3 regions of the Cellulomonas sp. P24 genome follow, and region 1 is predicted to be linked to each of the others. Evidence: predicted binding sites of a transcription regulator. Region 1 holds the regulator's gene; each other region holds the start of a gene.
What was found. Region 1 encodes HrcA, which represses chaperone genes, less so after heat shock. Its sites were predicted from a motif close to TTNGCACTCGNNNNNNNCGAGTGCNAA; they were not measured.
Positions count from the first base shown of each region.

Region 2: a site for HrcA is predicted at 3,184-3,210, ahead of LJB74_RS10755 (Hsp20/alpha crystallin family protein). Genes of this name have one in related genera too.
Region 3: a site for HrcA is predicted at 4,492-4,518, ahead of LJB74_RS14815 (FmdB family zinc ribbon protein). Genes of this name have one in related genera too.

Region 1 covers NZ_JAJDFX010000002.1:3,585,367-3,591,174, forward strand. Annotated here, with positions in the region: gene LJB74_RS16750 (DUF3097 domain-containing protein) at 1-449, opposite strand, end outside; gene hrcA (heat-inducible transcriptional repressor HrcA) at 653-1,684, shown strand; gene dnaJ (molecular chaperone DnaJ) at 1,750-2,874, shown strand; gene LJB74_RS16765 (16S rRNA (uracil(1498)-N(3))-methyltransferase) at 2,908-3,675, shown strand; gene LJB74_RS16770 (Gmad2 immunoglobulin-like domain-containing protein) at 3,703-4,239, opposite strand; gene LJB74_RS16775 (PhoH family protein) at 4,440-5,537, shown strand; gene ybeY (rRNA maturation RNase YbeY) at 5,534-5,808, shown strand, end outside.
Region 2 covers NZ_JAJDFX010000002.1:2,300,592-2,306,399, forward strand. Annotated here, with positions in the region: gene gcvH (glycine cleavage system protein GcvH) at 1-220, shown strand, start outside; gene LJB74_RS10735 (helix-turn-helix transcriptional regulator) at 466-693, shown strand; gene LJB74_RS10740 ((deoxy)nucleoside triphosphate pyrophosphohydrolase) at 841-1,308, shown strand; gene LJB74_RS10745 (hypothetical protein) at 1,432-2,256, opposite strand; gene LJB74_RS10750 (RNA polymerase sigma factor) at 2,253-2,819, opposite strand; gene LJB74_RS10755 (Hsp20/alpha crystallin family protein) at 3,300-3,749, shown strand; gene metE (5-methyltetrahydropteroyltriglutamate--homocysteine S-methyltransferase) at 3,839-5,808, opposite strand, start outside.
Region 3 covers NZ_JAJDFX010000002.1:3,150,999-3,156,806, forward strand. Annotated here, with positions in the region: gene LJB74_RS14795 (hypothetical protein) at 1-2,278, shown strand, start outside; gene LJB74_RS14800 (hypothetical protein) at 2,291-2,611, shown strand; gene mscL (large conductance mechanosensitive channel protein MscL) at 2,772-3,227, opposite strand; gene LJB74_RS14810 (SAF domain-containing protein) at 3,266-3,952, opposite strand; gene LJB74_RS14815 (FmdB family zinc ribbon protein) at 4,039-4,416, opposite strand; gene LJB74_RS14820 (penicillin acylase family protein) at 4,627-5,808, shown strand, end outside.

The sequences.
Region 1 (5,808 bases):
AGGTCGTCGCCCCACACCTTCTCCACGAGCTCGGCGTCGTGCTTGCCCTCGACCCAGATGCGTGACCCACGGGCGACGCGTGCGCGTGCCCCGGCGACCGCACGTGACCCCGACGCGGTCCGGGTGGGCGCCGACGGCGCCGGCACCGGCCGCGGCGGCGTGAGCTCGACGGGTGCGCCGTCCACCCAGAAGCCCGGTCCGAGCGGGAACGTGCGGGTGCGTCCGCGCCGGTCCTCGAGGACGACGACGTGAAGACCGCCCGACTTCTCGACGCGGGTCACCGCACCGACCCAGCCGGTCGTGACCTCCTCGACCACCAGGCCCTGCTCGGCCGGTGTCGGCACCGAGCGGCGCGCCGTCCGATGGCCCGTCGTGGGCGTCGACAGCACGTCGGAGCCGTAGCGGTCGGGACGGTCCGGGCGCGTCGAGGCAGGGGGTCGGGACGTCACCCGGGAAGCCTAGGACGCGCACCGGCGTTCACCGAGGAGGCGGTGTGCGGGCGTCGTCCCCGACACGCGCGGCTCGGCCGCGTAGAATTGGCACTCGCCACCCCGGAGTGCCACCGGGAGGCGAGGAAGGCGAGCGACCGAACACGACCGCCGCACCGGGCAGATCACCCGGCGCGACACCGACACGACGCAGGGAGGTCACGGTGAGCGACGACCGCAGGCTCGACGTGCTGCGCGCGATCGTCGAGGACTACGTGGTCACGCGTGAACCCGTCGGCTCGCGCGCACTCGTGGAACGGCACTCCCTCGGGGTCTCGTCGGCGACGATCCGCAACGACATGGCTGCCCTCGAGGAAGGGGGCTACATCGTCCAGCCCCACACGTCGGCCGGTCGCGTGCCGACGGATCGTGGGTACCGGCTGTTCGTCGACCGGCTCGCAACCGTCAAGGCGATGTCGAGCCCGGAGAAGCGGGCCATCCAGTCGTTCCTCGAGGAAGCGGTGGACCTCGACGACGTGGTCGACCGTGCCGTGCGCCTGCTCGCGCAGCTCACCCAGCAGGTCGCCGTCGTCCAGTACCCGTCGCTCCGCCGGTCGGCCCTGCGTCACCTCGAGCTCGTCGACCTCGGCGAGCACCGGCTCCTGGTCGTCATCATCACCGACACCGGCCGCGTCGAGCAGCGCACCCTGGACCTCACGACGATCGCCCCTGCGCTCTCCGAGGAGACCGTCGCGCTGCTGCGGGTACGCCTCAACGTCGTCGCGACGGGCCGGCGGCTCTCCGAGCTCGTCGTCCCGCTCGGCGAGCTCGCGGAGGCGTTCCCGAGCACGGACCAGGCGCTGGTCCGGGCCGTGGTCCAGGTCGTCGAGGAGACGCTCGCCGAGGAGAGCGAGGAGCGTCTGGTGCTCGCCGGCACGGCGAACCTCGCCCGGACCGGTGCGCACGACTTCACGCACACGCTCGGCCCGGTCCTCGAGGCCCTCGAGGAGCAGGTCGTGCTGCTCCGGCTGCTCAGCGAGATGGCCGACGACGCCGCGAGCGTGTCCGTGCGGATCGGGCGCGAGACGCACCACGAAGGGCTGGTCGAGACCAGCTTCGTGACGAGCGGGTACGGCGGAGACGACGCCAGCCTCGCGCGGATCGGGTCGATCGGCCCGCTGCGCATGGACTACCCGGGCACGATCGCATCCGTCCGTGCGGTCGCCCGGTACCTCTCCCGGGTCCTCGCCGGGTGAGCCGCACTCCCGTGACCTCCGCCGGCCGCCGCCGGTCCACCCATGTCCCCTGCAGGAAGTGATCAGTGAGCGACTACTACCAGATCCTCGGCGTGCCGCGCGACGCGAGCACCGACCAGATCAAGAAGGCCTACCGCAAGCTCGCGCGTGAGCTCCACCCGGACGTCGCGGGCGAGGGCATGCAGACCGAGGACCGGTTCAAGGACGTCTCGCGTGCCTACGAGGTGCTCTCCAACCCGGAGAAGCGGCAGGCCTACGACATGGGGGCCGACCCGTCCGCACCTGGTGGCGGCATGGGCGGTGGCTTCGGCTTCCAGGACATCTTCGAGACGTTCTTCGGTGCGGCGCAGTCGGCCGGTCAGCGCGGCCCGATCCCGCGCGCACGTCGCGGCCAGGACGCCCTGCTCCGGCTCGACATCGACCTCGCCGAGGCGGCCTTCGGTGCGCACCGCGAGCTCCAGGTCGACACCGCGGTGCTGTGCCCGACGTGCGAGGGCTCGTGCTGCCGACCCGGGAGCTCGCCGCGCACCTGTGACGTGTGCGGCGGGCGAGGATCGGTGCAGCGGGTCGCCCGGTCGTTCCTCGGCCAGGTCATGACCTCCGCCCCGTGCGCCGCGTGCCACGGATTCGGCACCGTGATCCCGGAGCCCTGCACCGAGTGCGCGGGCGAGGGCCGGGTCCGCAGCCGTCGCACGCTCTCCGTCGACGTCCCGGCAGGCGTCGACACGGGGACCCGGATCAAGCTCACGGGGCAGGGCGAGGTGGGCCCGGCAGGTGGGCCGGCCGGCGACGTCTACCTCGAGGTCCGCGAGCGCAACCACGAGACGTTCGTGCGGCGCGGCGACGACCTGCACTGCACGCTCGAGGTGCCCATGACGGCGGCGGCGCTCGGCACCGTGCTCGAGCTGGACACCCTGGACGGGATGCAGGAGATCGACCTGCGACCGGGCACGCAGCCGGGTCAGGTCATCACGCTCAAGGGGCTGGGCGTCGGGCACCTGCACACCGGCGGACGGGGCGACCTCGACGTGCACATCGAGGTGCAGGTGCCCGCCCCGGAGGACGAGGAGCAGGTCGAGCTGCTGCGCCGTCTCGCGGAGCTGCGTGGGGAGCAGCGGCCGGAAGGGCGGCTCTCGGCGGTGCACCCGGGGGTGTTCGCCAAGCTGCGCGACAAGCTCAGCGGGCGTTGAGCGTGACCTGGCAGTCGACGTGACGGGAACGGCATGAGCGCGCCGGTGTTCCTCGCCGAGCAGGGGTCGCTGCACGGCGCGACGGTCGGGTCGACGTACCTGCTCGACGGTGCCGAGGGCCGGCACGCCGGCGTCGTGCAGCGACGCGCTCCCGGTGAGCGCGTGGACGTCGTCGACGGGGCGGGCGTGCGGCTCCGCGGTGTGGTGCTCGCGGTCGACGCGACGGGCGTGCACCTCGAGGTCCGCGAGCACGTCGTCGAGCCGGAGCCGGAGATCGGGCTGGTGCTCGTCCAGGCGCTCGCGAAGGGCGACCGGGACGAGCTCGCGATCGAGGCCGCGACCGAGGTCGGTGCCGACGAGGTGCTGCCCTGGCAGGCCGATCGGTCGATCGTGGTCTGGCGCGGCGACCGCGCGGCCAAGAGCCGGGCACGCTGGGTCGGCACCGTACGTGCGGCCTCGAAGCAGTCCCGCCGTGCGCGCATGCCGGTCGTGGGAACGGCGGTGGACGGCGCCGGGCTGGTCGCGCGTGTCTCGGACACCGTGGCCGGCGGTGGGACGGCCCTGGTGCTGCACGAGGACGCCCACCAGCCCCTCGCGACGGTCCGTCTCCCGTCGGCGCGCACCGGCGCCCAGATCCTCGTGGTCGTCGGTCCGGAGGGCGGCATCAGCGAACGCGAGGTGAGCGCCCTCGAGGGTGCGGGCGCCCAGACGGTGCGGCTCGGCCCGCACGTGCTGCGGACCTCGACGGCAGGACCGGTGGCTCTCGCCCTGCTCGCCCAACGGCTCGGCTACTGGGGATGACCGGTCCGCACGCCGACTGACGTGCCGTCAGGAGACGGTGAACGTCACCGTCACGAGGTTGTGCCGAGTCGTGCCGGACTCGCCGTTCGACATGTCCGGCTCCCACACGGCGACTGTCAGCGTCCCGGTCGGCACGGTCGCGGTGAACGTGAAGGGTCCCGGCGTGCCGTTCGCACCGGCGTTCGTGAAGCCGCTGGCCACCGGGGTGGTGCCGCCGGCCGGGACGATCTCCCAGTTCAGCGTGCCCTCGAAGGCAGAGCCGCTGCCGGAGATGGTGACGTCGGGTCCGGAGACCGTCGACCCCGGCATCGGCGTCGTGATCACGTTCACGCCGGCGGACGGCTGGTTCGAGGGCAGCGGCTGGTCGGTCGCCGTCGACTGCGGCGACAGCGTCGCCGTCGCCGGGGGCACCGTGGCCGTCGTCGGTGCGGCGGACGCCGACGTGCCGGTCGGCGTCGCACCGGTGCTCCCGGTGGACGCGCATCCGGACACGGTCGCCAGCGCGAGCAGGGTGACGATCCCGGCTGCGGCCTGTGCCCGTCGTCGGGCTCGGATCGTGCTCATGGGCAGTCCCCTCCTTCACGTCGTGGCACCGAGGAGCGACGCCTCGTGGTTCGCGAGTCCCTCGAACGTACCCCGATCCCTCTCCTTCAGGCGCGGCGACGCGCTCCGTGCCCGGACGCGAGTCGTCGGTAGACTCGACGACATCCCTGTCGGACGGCGACAGGCGTGACTGAAGGAGCGCAGCGGCGCAAGCCGAGCACATGGCGGAGAGCACAGCGTCACGCGGTCACGGCGACAGGTCAGCCGCACGTGTCGAGAACCGGATCACGGTGGCCCCCGAGGTGTCGATGGTCGAGCTCCTCGGCCGCGACGACGAGGTCCTCCGGGCGATCGAGGGCGGGTTTCAGGCCGTCGACATCCACGCACGGGGCAACCAGATCTCGCTCGCCGGCCCGGCCGGAGACGTCGCCCTGGTCGCCCGGCTGGTCGACGAGCTCGTGGAGATGGCCGCGAACGGTGCGCCGCTCAGTCCCGACGTGGTCACGCGTTCGGTGCAGATGCTCGCGAGCTCAGCGACCACCCGCCCCTCCGACGTGCTCTCGTTGAACATCCTCTCCTCGCGCGGGCGGACGATCCGACCCAAGACGACGGGGCAGAAGCACTACGTCGACGCGATCGACCGGCACACGGTCACGTTCGGCATCGGACCGGCCGGAACCGGCAAGACGTACCTCGCGATGGCGAAGGCGGTGCAGGCGCTGCAGGCGCGCCAGGTCACGCGGATCGTGCTGACCCGGCCGGCGGTCGAGGCCGGCGAGCGGCTCGGGTTCCTGCCCGGGTCGCTCAGCGAGAAGATCGACCCCTACCTGCGACCGCTGTACGACGCGCTGCACGACATGGTGGACCCGGAGTCCATCCCGCGGCTCATGGAGGCCGGCACGATCGAGGTCGCACCGCTCGCGTACATGCGTGGCCGGACCCTGAACGACGCGTTCGTCATCCTCGACGAGGCGCAGAACACGTCGGCCGAGCAGATGAAGATGTTCCTGACCCGCCTCGGGTTCGGGAGCAAGGTCGTCGTGACCGGTGACGTGACCCAGGTCGACCTGCCGCAGGGCGCGCCGTCGGGGCTGCGGATCGTCGAGCACGTCCTCGAGGGCATCGACGACGTCGCGTTCTGCCGTCTGGACTCGGGCGACGTCGTCCGCCACCGCCTGGTCGGCGAGATCATCGACGCCTACTCGCGCTGGGACAGCCGGCACGGTCACGACGACGGCCACGGGCCGAGGATCGTCCGGACGCCGCCGACCGGCGGGTCCGACACGCGGTCCACGACGGGGGAGGAGCCCACCCGATGAGCATCGAGGTCAACAACGAGTCCGGGGTCGCCGTCGACGAGGCGGAGTTCGCCGCGCTCGCGCGGTTCGTGCTCGACGCCATGCACCTGCACCCGCAGACGGACCTCTCGGTCGTCATGGTCACGGCCGACGTGATGACCGAGCTGCACGTGCAGTGGATGGACGAGCCGGGCCCGACCGACGTCCTGTCGTTCCCGATGGACGAGCTGCGACCGGGACGCGAGGGTGAGCCCACCCCGCCGGGGCTGCTCGGCGACGTCGTCCTGTGCCC
Region 2 (5,808 bases), 1.3 Mb from region 1:
CGGTGCGGTGATCGGCGAGATCGAGTCGACGAAGTCCGTCTCCGAGCTGTTCTCGCCGGTCTCGGGCACCGTCGTCGAGGTCAACCAGACCGCCGTCGACGACCCCGCACTCGTGAACTCCGACCCGTACGGCGACGGGTGGCTTGTCAAGGTCGACGTCACGGAGTCCGGCCCGCTGCTGACGGCTGCCGAGTACCAGGCGCAGGTCGGAGAGGCCTGACTCGGCCGTCCGAGTGAACCTCGTGCGATGGCCCGCAGCCCATCGCACGCCTCTGACCTGCACAGACGTGTTCGAGCGGGGTAGTCTGACGGGCCGGATGAGAGGCGCATGAGAAGTCGCGGGTGAAATTCGCGTCATGTACCGCCGGGTGCCCTGTCTCATCCAGTGACAGAGCAAGACATGGGAACGGCCAGCACTCCCCATCAGGGGGACCGATCCCGGATTTCCCCTTTCGGAGGTACCCCGTGAGCACTCTCGAACTCTCCCGCCCCGGCCTGTCGGAGCAGCTGACCCGCCGTGAGCGCGTCGTGCTGTCGAACCTGACCGAGGACGTCACGCTCGAGGAGATCGCCTCCAGGCTCTTCGTGACCCGCAACACGGTCAAGTCGCAGGTGCGCAGCGTCTACCGCAAGCTCGGCGTCTCGACCCGGGCCGACGCGGTCGCCTGCGCCCACGCGTTCGGGCTCCGCTGACCCGTCGTCGTCGGCCGGACCCCGGATACCTCCGGACCGTCTGACGTCGGGCCTGATGCCGTCGGTGGAGTCGACCCGTCGCTCAGGCGGTCCGGTCCTGCACCATCTGCGCCCCGACCCTCCGTGCGGCTCTGAGAGAATCGCCGCATGACCTCCGACGTGCCGATGCCGCGCCGACCCCGCCGTGCGCTCGTCGTCGCGGCCGCGCTGGTCGACGACCTCGCGGCACCGACGTCCCTCCTGGCAGCCCGGCGGTCGGCACCCGTGAGCCTCGCCGGACGGTGGGAGTTCCCCGGCGGCAAGGTCGATCCGGGCGAGACCCCCGAGGAGGCGCTGCACCGGGAGCTGCGCGAGGAGCTCGGCGTCGCCGTCCGCCTCGGTGCTGAGGTGCACGCGCCTGCCGGGGCGGGCCGCGACGACATCGGATGGATCCTCAACGAGACCTACGTGATGCGCGTGTGGTTCGCCGAGGTGATCCACGGCACCCCTGAACCCCTGATCGAGCACGACCGTCTCACGTGGCTGCCCCGCGGGGAGTGGCACACGGTCCCCTGGCTCGACGCGGACGTCCCGATCGTCGACTCCCTCGTCGCCCGGACCGCCGGGTTGCGCTGAGCGGCGTCCCCATCCGGCGGATCAGGGCTCAGTCGTCGCGGTCCCGTCGGTGGTCGCCCTCGCGCGATGTGGACCGGGGGGCGGACGCCACAGCGGAGGCGCGGAGGGACAGCGCGCACCGCTTCATCGGAGCGTGAGCCGGCTGGTGGTCGTGGTGCCGTCGCGGTAGGTCACGGCGAGCTCGACTCCGTCGCTCGACGCGTTCATGAGCTCATCGCCGGGGAACCAGAGCGCGAAGTGCCCTCCGTTCACGGTCGCGGTCACGTCCCCGTGCGTCCGGCTGTGATAGACGACGCCCACGACATCGGAACCGGCGGCGCCGGCGATCAGGGAGATGTCGCCCGCGCCCATGGTGCCCGTGCCGAGGTCCGTGGCGACCAGCTCACGGGGCTTGGGAGCGGCGTAGTCGGCAGGTGTTCCGATCGAGCCGATCATGCCGCTCGTGAACAGGCCCGCGGTGCTGTCGGTGATGCACATCGCCGAGAACCCGTCGGCGCCGGCGAGCACCACCGTGGTCCACACGCCTCGGCGCTCAGCGACGACCGGGTCGGCGCTGCGAAGTGCGGTGGCGTAGTCGCCCGCGTGCGTCTGGCCCCGGCAGTCGGTGACCGCCTCTGCCTGTTCCTGCGCCGACATGCCTGCAGGGGCCGCCGTCCAGGTGGCGAAGGCGTGGTCGCCGCCGGTGAGGGACGGCAGCACGACCAAGCCGGCAGTGACCGCGGCCACCATGCCGGCGGCCAGGACGACCCGGCGGACCGTTCTGACGGGACGCCGCGGTCGGTCTGTGGCGGTGGACGGTGACGAGGGCTGTTGGCGCCCGTGCGGCGTCGGGTCGGTGGCCAGGATGGCCTGCAGGTCGGCGCGGGCGCGAGCAGTGGTGGGATCGACGTGGCGGTCCGCCGGGTCCAGCGATCGCAGCGTGGCGACGACGTCGTCGTTGCGGTTCATGGGGTGGTCATCCTCTCCGCGACGGCAGCCGGCGTTCCGGTCGCCTGTGGCAGGTGATCGAGATGGAGTCGGAGTGCTCGCCGGGCACGGCTCAACCGCAGCCGGAACGCCACCGGCGAGATGCCGAGCACAGCGGCGGCCTGTGGTGCGCTGAGCTCTTCGAAGGCAGAGAGGGCAAGAGCCTCTTGATGCATCTCGGAGAGACGACGCCACGCGTTGGCGAGGTCCACCGCGCTCACGACCCTGTCGGTGTCCGCGTCGGTGGTGGGGAAGGTCGTGGCGTCAGCGAGGCGCACGCCCAGCGCGCGGCGACGACGCTCGCCGCGGTGGTTGTTGAGCAGGACATTCCGGGTGATGCCGAAGATCCACGCCCGCGCGTCATCGTGGGAGCGCGGCACCTCGTCGAGGCGACGCCACACGACCAGGAACACGTCCGCGACGACATCCTCGGCATGGTCTGCATGTCCCCGCCGCTGAACGAATCGCAGCAGGTCCGGGTAGACCGCCTCGTACAGCGATCTGAAGGTGCGCTCTCGGTCAGGAGCGCGCGACTCGTGGCTCATACCTCGTACCTGTCCACCACCCGAGCACGTGTGTCGCGGTCCGCCAGAGTACAGCGAGGGCCGCACCTCGGGTGCCGATGTCGAGACCGTCCAGGCGGTCGCGTCATGGTGAGCTGCTGTGACGCGCCGATGTCGGGACGGGCTCGGACAGTCTGGTGCGGTCCGGCTTCGACGGGCGGGCCCATCACCTGCGGGGGCTGCGGGCGACGGCATCCAGCAAGGTGTCGCGGCGTGGTCCATCGGTTCTCCCGAGGTCCGTCTGCCCCGGCGCGCTTGTCCGGGCGCGGGCCCGTGGCGGAACGCGCGCACCCGTGGTCGCGCGTTCGCCCGTCGCGAACGATGCCCCGTCGAACACGGAACCCCTCTGGCACTCAGGGCCATCGAGTGCTAATCATGGGGGTGTAGCCACCCGGTCGGGGCCCCTGACCGGATGGGCCGGGGTCCCGAGGGCCGGGGCCCCTGAACGAGGAGGTGAGGTTCGTGGCTACGCGGTACGACCCGTTCTTCGACATGGACCGGTTGGTCGGCCAGATGTTCGGCAGCGTCAGCGCAGCGGCAGTGATGCCGATGGACCTGTACCGGGCCGGTGACCACTTCGTGATGCACGTCGACCTGCCCGGGGCCGACCCCGGCACGATCGACGTCAACGTCGAGGACCGCACGATGACCGTCCGCGCGCAGCGCACGCCGCGCACCGAGGACGACGTCCAGTGGCTGGCCCACGAGAGGCCGAGCGGCACGTACGCCCGTCAGGTCACGCTCGGACGTGGTCTCGCTCTCGACGCCATCTCGGCGACGTACGCCGACGGCGTGCTCACGCTGACGATCCCGGTGGCCGAGGACGCCAAGCCCCGCAAGGTCGAGATCCAGCACGCCTCGACCCCGGCGGCCATCAACGCGACCACCCACGAGGACGCTCCGACCACCTGATCCCACCGACCGCCGAGTGGAGCGAAACGCCACGACACGCCCGCGTGTCTGTGGCGTTTCGCTCCACTCGGCGAGAGGGGTGGGGCTGGCTACGCGAGCGTCGCGCGGACGGCTCGGGTGGCCTCGATGATGTGCTCGAGCGAGGGCGTGACCTCCTCGTACCGGCGGGTCTTGAGGCCGCAGTCCGGGTTCACCCACACCTGGCGCACGTCGATCGACCCGACGGCCGAGCGCAGGAGCTCCTCGACCTCGCCCTCGGACGGCACGCGCGGCGAGTGGATGTCATAGACCCCCGGGCCGATCCCGCGCGGGTAGCCCGCCCCGGCGATGTCCCCGAGGATCTCCATCTTCGAGCGGGCCGCCTCGATCGAGGTGACGTCCGCGTCCAGACCGTCGATCGCGCCGATGATCTCGCCGAACTCCGAGTAGCACAGGTGCGTGTGGATCTGCAGGTCCTCCCGCACGCCGGCCGTCGCGAGCCGGAACGACGCCACCGACCAGTCGAGGTACGCCGGCTGGTCCGCCGCGCGCAACGGCAGCAGCTCACGCAGCGCCGGCTCGTCGACCTGGATCACCGGGATGCCCGCGGCCTCGAGGTCGCCGATCTCGTCCCGCAGCGCGAGCGCCACCTGGTTGGCGGTGTCCCCGAGCGGCTGGTCGTTCCGCACGAACGACCACGCCAGGATCGTCACCGGACCCGTGAGCATGCCCTTGACCGGCTTGTCCGTGAGCGACGCCGTGTAGGTGGTCCAGTCGACGGTGATCGGCGCCGGGCGCGACACGTCGCCCCACAGGATCGGCGGGCGCACGCAGCGCGACCCGTAGGACTGCACCCAGCCGTTCTGCGTGACGGCGAACCCGTCGAGGTTCTCCGCGAAGTACTGCACCATGTCGTTGCGCTCGGGCTCGCCGTGCACGAGGACGTCGAGGCCGATCTCCTCCTGGAGCTCGACCACGCGCTTGATCTCGGCGCGCATCTCGGCCTCGTACTGCTCGGTCGTGATCTCGCCCTTGGCGTGCGCGGCGCGTGCCTTGCGGATCTCCGGGGTCTGGGGGAACGAGCCGATCGTCGTCGTCGGCAGCGGCGGCAGGTGCAGCCGCTCCTGCTGTGCCGCCGCACGGGCCGCGTAGTCGCCGCGGTGGAAGTCCGCGTCGGTCAGGCCCGCAAGGCGTGCCCGCACCTCCGGACGCACGACGCCCGGCGCGGTCGTCCGGTTCGCGAGCGAAGCAGCCGACGCGGCGAGCTCGGCGGCCACCACCGCACGACCCTCCGCGAGCCCCTTCGCGAGCACCGCGACCTCAGCAACCTTCTGGTCGGCGAAGGCGAGCCAGCCGCGCAGGGTCGGGTCGAGGTTCGGCTCGTCCTCGACGTCGTGCGGGACGTGCAGCAGCGACGTCGACGTCCCGGCGAGGATGCGGGACTCCGGGCCGGCCAGCGCCTGCAGCGCCTCCAGGGTGTCGAGAGCGGCCCCGAGGTCGGCGCGCCAGACGTTGTGGCCGTCGATCACGCCGCCGACCACGGTCTTGCCGGCCAGACCGGCGACGGGACCGGTGGGAAGCGTGCCGCGCACCAGGTCGAGCGTGAGGCCCTCGACGTCGGTCGCCGCGAGCACCGGGAGCGCGTCGCCGAGACCGCCGTACGGCGCGCCGACGAGGATCGCCGGTCGGGCCGGACGCGCGAGGTCCGTCGCCAGCGCGGCGTACGCCTCGGTGAGTGCGGCGTAGACGCGGTCGGCGGGCACGTCGATCGCGTCCGAGACCAGCGCGGGCTCGTCGAGCTGCACCCACGTGGCACCGGCCGCAGCGAACGCCTCGAGGAGCTGGGCGTACACGGGCAGCAGGTCCGCGAGGCGGTCGAGCGGGACGAAGCCCTCCGGGGATCCCTCGGCGGCCTTCGCGAGGGCGAGGAAGGTCACCGGGCCGACGAGCACCGGTCGGGTCAGCACGCCCTCGGCCAGCGCCTCCGCGAACTCCCGCACCGGGCGGTCGTCGGCGAAGCGGAACACGGTGCCCGGGCCGATCTCCGGCACGAGGTAGTGGTAGTTCGTGTCGAACCACT
Region 3 (5,808 bases), 430 kb from region 1:
GGTGGTCGCGACCCTCGACGCCCTGGAACCGGTGCTCGCCGGGACCCCCGCCGGTGGGAACCTCCAGGACCTCCCGCTCGACGCCCTGCTGGACCGGCTGCGTCGCCTGCAGACGGACCGCGTCGCCCTGACGACCCTCCCGGAGCGCACCGCGCTGCTGCACTCGCTGCGGTCGGCCGGCCTCGGTGACCTGCTCGACGACCTTCAGCGGCGCCGGGTCGGTGCCGCGATGGTCGGGGTCGAGCTCGAGCTGGCCTGGTGGAGCGGGGTGTTCGAGCAGATCCTCTCGGCCGACCCCGCTCTCGCCGGGTACGACGGCAACGCCCTCGGACGGCTGTCGGCCGAGTACCAGGAGCTGGACCGTGCGCACGTCGCCGGCCTCGCCACCCCGGTCCGCAACGCGGTCATCGCCCAGGTCGGGACCGCGCTGCGCAACCACCGGGAACAGTCCGAGGCGTTGTTCGCCGAGCTCGTCGAGGAGCGCCTGACGAGCCTGCGCGAGACCGTCACGCGCTACCCGGACCTCGTCCGGCACCTGCGTCCGGTGCTGATGGCGGCGCCGATGCTCGTGCCGCAGGTGCTCCCGGCGAACCGCACGGTCGACGTCGTGGTGCTGGACGCGGTTCAGCACCTTCCCCTCGAGGTCGCGCTCGCGGCCATCGCCCGGGGGCGGCAGGTCGTCGTCGTCGGTGACGCACGATGCGCGTCCGGTTCTGCGGTGCGCGAGCTCGCCGCCGTGCTCCCACGCGTCGCGCTGCGCGCCGACGCGACGCGACGTGACCCGCACCTCACGGCGTTCCTCGCGGACCACGGCTACGACGGTGTCCTCTCGCCGACCCCGCTCCCGCAGTCCGAACCGCTGGTGCGTCTGGACGTGGTGCCCGGCACCGGCATGCCCGACGCGACCACGGGGTCGGTCGACAGCACGCGCGCGGAGGTCGACCACGTGGTCGACCTCGTGATCAGCCATGCGCTCACCAACCCCGACGAGTCGCTCGCGGTCATCACCCCGTCCGCCGTGCACGCCGACCACGTCCGTGAGGCGGTTCTCGCGGAGGTGCGTAACAACCCGGCACTCGCGGCGTTCTTCGACGCAGCCCGGCCGGAGCCTTTCGTCGTCGCCGACCTGGCAGGTGTCGCGGGTCTTCGCCGTGACGCGATCGTGCTCTCGGTCGGGTTCGGCCGCACCCCGCACGGGCGGGTCCTGCACCGCTTCGGTCCGCTCAGCGGCCCGGGCGGCGAGGCTCTCCTCCTCGACGCGCTCGGGGCGACGCGGCACCGGCTCGGCGTCGTCTCGTGCTTCGGCGCGGAGGACCTCGACCCGGAGCGCCTGCGCGGGGGTGGTTCGCGTCTGCTCGCCGACCTCCTCGTGTTCGCCGCAGCCAGAGGAGGCGCCGAGGAGGCGTCCGACTCCCCGGCGGCCCGTCGCGCGCACCAGGGCGTGAGCGGGACGATCTCACCGGACGACGGGGTCGATCGCCTGGTCCTGGACCTCGCCGAACGGTTGTGGCGGCACGGGTTGACCGTCGAGGTCGACTACGGGCTTCCCGGTGGCACACGCATCCCGCTGGCGGTCGGACACCCCGACCTGCCCGGCGAGCTCCTGGTCGCCGTGCTCACGGACGACGCGGCCTATGTCGCCGAGCCGAGCGTGCGCGTGCGGGACCGGAAGGTCGCGGACCGTCTGACAGCGCTCGGCTGGTCGGTGATCCAGGTCTGGTCCGCAGCGGCCTTCCTCGACCCGCAGGCGGAGGTGGACCGGATCCGACGCGTGGTGCACGAGCAGGTCGACGCCCGGCCGCGGATGGAGCCGGTCCCGACGGTCGCCGAGATGGACGGCGGTCGCCCGGAGGTCCCGGTCGACGAGGTCGTCGAGGACGTCGTACCTCCGACGACGGGCGCAGACGTCGAGGCCCCGACGGCCGGCGAGGTCGCGGAACCTGCGGCGGTCGGTGCTGAGATCGAGGAGCCGCGCGCGGCGGGGCCCCGTCGCCCCGGTGGCCGGGTGTCGGTGCCACCGGTCACGCGGTCGGCGACGGCCGAGCAACCGGTGCTCCCGTTCGTCACGGGCCCGCGTCCGCCCGTAGAGGCCGGTCTGCCGATCCGCGCGTACACCGACGACCAGCTCGACGACCTGCTCGCCTGGCTCCAGTCGGACGGTGTCGTGCGTGACCGTGAACAGCTCGCCCGCGCGCTGCGTGCCGATCTCGGCGTCACCCGGCGCAACGCCCATGTCGACGCGGTGATCGGTGCGGCCGTCCGCCGGGCGCTCGGATGAGTCGGGCCGCTGATGAGTGAGACGGCGGTGAGCGGGACCCCTGGGGAGCCGTCGTCGACCGACCCGTCGAGCGGGCTGCAGGACGCCGCCCCGGCGCAGGACGACGCGACCTCTTCCGGCGGTCAGCCGTCGGTCGCCCGCGCAGCGACGGATGCCCCGGTGAAGGAGGGCGATGCCGGAGCGGCCGGGACGGCCGGTCGGCGGCGGCATGTCGTGCCCGACGACGCGCCGGTGATACCGGACCGAAGTGCGGACGACTCCGACCTCGGGTGGGGCGACGGTCCGGACTCGAACGACGACCGCCTGCGACGGGACGTACCGCCGCACTGGTGACGGGCACGTGGGCCGGGCGTAGGTTCCCGTGCCGGACCTCGCGGCACGAACCTCGGCGGCACGGGGCGTGGCCGGACGTGTGCGACATCCGACACCGGACATGACAGGACCCGATCTCCCTGCGGAGACCGGGCCCCGTGCGCACGACGCTGTGCGCCGATCAGGACGTCGGTGGTCCCGCCGGACCGCTCGACCCGCCGGGGCCACCGACGTTGCGCTGGGCCAGCAGGTCGCGGATCTCCTGCAGCAGCACGACGTCCGCCGACGGCGGTTCGGGTGACGGGTCCTCCGGCTCGATCCCCTTCGCGCGACGATCGTTGATCGCCTTGACCGGGAGCACGATGAAGAAGTACACGGCCGTCGCGACGAACAGGAACTGGAGCACCGCGTCGAGGAACCCGCCCACGGAGATCGTCGCGTTGTTGATCGGTCCGATGTCCCAGACCTTCGCGAGGCTCGCCTTGCCGAAGACCATCCCGACGAACGGGGTGATGATGAAGGTCACGAGCGCCTTGACGACGGCGGTGAAGGCCGTCCCGATGACCACGGCAACGGCCAGGTCGAGGATGTTGCCGCGCATGAGGAAGGCCTTGAAACCGGCGAGAGCGTCGCGCATCCTGTGTCCTTCTGACGGGTCCTGGTGGCCGCCTCGGATCATTGCACAAAGACCGGGCTGAGGCTCGCCCACCCGACGGCGCCGGCGAGCGCGGTGGCCTCGTCCGGGGCCACCGCGAGTAGGACCACAGGCGAGGTGGAGTCGTCGGTGCCGAGCAGGCTCGGCGAGGTGACGCCGCGCCCGTCCGGCACGAGCTGCAGGACGAGCGCGCCCCGTGCGAGCCGCTCGCCGACCCCGGCTCGGCCGTCGAGCGTGCCGGCAGCCGCGAGCACGTCGACCCGGTCGCCGACGTGCACCAGGGAACGGACCCCGAGGTCGGCGAACCGCACCGGCACGACGACGGTGCCGGGTGGCCCCTGGGGTGCACCGTCGGCAAGCAGCGGGTCGACCACGGGGAGGCCCGCCGGGACGGCGATCGCGAGGGTGCGACCCGCGAGCTCGTCGACCGCGCCGTGGGCACCGTCCGGCACGGCGCCGTCCGGCATCGGCACGACCCGGAGGTCGGCGGGCGAGAGCTCCGTCCCGGCCGACAGAGCGTGACGGGTGAGGACGACCGACGTGCTCGGCTCCGGTGGCGGGGAGAGGTGGTCGACGACGATCCCGCCCGCTGCAGCGAGGGCGAGTGCGGCGAGGGCGAACCGGGCGCGCCACAACCGGGCGCGCCAGCGGACCGGGAGACGGCGGGGGTGGCGGGTTGGCCGACGGGCGGGCGCAGGAGAGGTCACCCGGTGACGCTAGGGACCGCGTGACGGTCGCGTCGGCCAGCAGGCGGCTCCCTGTGGAGTGCGCAGAGGCCTTGGTGTGCCTGTGGTCAGCTCGCTGCTGCGCCTGCGGTGGCCTTGGCCGTCGTCGAGCCGGACGTGCTGGAGCCGGACGAGGTCGCCCCGCTCGTCGTCGGGCTCGCAGGCGTGCCGGCCGACCCTGCGGAGTCGCCGGAGCCGGACGTCGAACCCGTCCCGGCACCGTCGGACTTGCGCGCGGGGTTCGCGGTGGTGCCCGCCGTGACGGCGCCTGCACGTGCGTCGTTGCGGTAGAAGCCGGACCCCTTGAAGACCACGCCGACGCTCGCGAAGACCTTGCGCAGGCGGCCGTCGCACTCGGGGCACACGGTCAGGGCGTCGTCCGCGAACGACTGCTGCACGTCGAATCGGTGCTCGCAGGCGGTGCACGCGTAGGCGTAGGTGGGCACGGGGTTCCTCCTTGCACGGGCACGGTGGGCGTCAGGTCGACGGGACGCGCGGTGCTCGTGCACCGGGCGATCGGCCTGGCACTCCTTCTCTCCGAGTGCCAACGATACCCGGGTGCCCCGGCATTCCCCGCCGGGCGGCCGGATCCGCATCGCCGAGGACGACCCGCGCGGGTCGGCCGCCGTGCTGCGCCGAACGGATACTCTCGCCAGGTGACCCGTCGACGTGCACTCCGTCTGTCCCTCGCGATCGTCGCCGGCGTCGTCGTCCTCGTCCTGGTGGTCGCGGTCGCGGCCGCGGCGATCGTGATCAGGCGTCCGTTGCCGCAGACCTCGGGGAGCCTGACGCTCGCGGGGCTGAGCGCCGACGCGACGGTGACGCGCGACGCCCGCGGCGTCCCGTACATCACCGCCGCCACCCCGGAGGACCTCTTCCGGGCGCAGGGGTACGTGCAGGCGCAGGACCGGTTCTTCGAGATGGACTACCGGCGGCACGTCACAGCAGGTCGGCTCTCCGAGCTCGTCGGGGCCAACTCCGATGCGCTCGCGGCGGACAAGGTGATCCGCACCTTCGGGTGGCGTCGGGTCGCCGAGCAGGAGCTGCCCCTGCTCGCGCCCACCACACGGGCGTACCTGCAGGCCTACGCCGACGGCGTCAACGCGTACCTCTCCTCGCGGAGCACCGCGTCCCTCGCGGTCGAGTACACCGTCCTCGGGCTGCAGGTGGACGTCACGCGCCCGGAACCCTGGTCACCCGTGGACTCGCTCGCGTGGCTCAAGGCGATGGCCTGGGACCTGCGCGGCAACTACGACGAGGAGCTCGCGCGCGCGGCCACCTACAGCTCGGTCCGCGACGTCGCCCGCGTCGACGAGCTCTTCCCGCCGTACCCGTACGAGCGCAACCAGCCGATCATCACCCCGGAGGCCGCGACCGCGACCACGGCAGCGCACGCGACGACGTCGGGCCTGGACCTCGCGTCCGCGGACCTGCAGGCCGCGATCGCGTCCGCGACGCAGGCGCTCGCCGCCGTCCCGCACCTGGTCGGGAAGGGCGACGGGGTCGGCTCCAACTCGTGGGTGGTGTCCGGGGCCCACACCGCGACGGGGTCACCGATCCTCGCGAACGACCCGCACCTGTCGATCTCCGCACCGGGGGTCTGGGCGCAGGTGTCGCTGCAGTGCCGCGACGTCACGGCGGCGTGCCCGTTCGACGTCAGCGGGTTCTCCTTCGCCGGGCTCCCGGGTGTGATCATCGGGCACAACGGCCGGCTCGCGTGGGGCCTGACGAACCTCGGCGCCGACGTCACGGACTTCTTCCTCGAGCGGGTCACCGACACGACCTACCAGCGTGACGGCACCCAGGTGCCGCTCGAGGTCCGCACCGAGACGATCAAG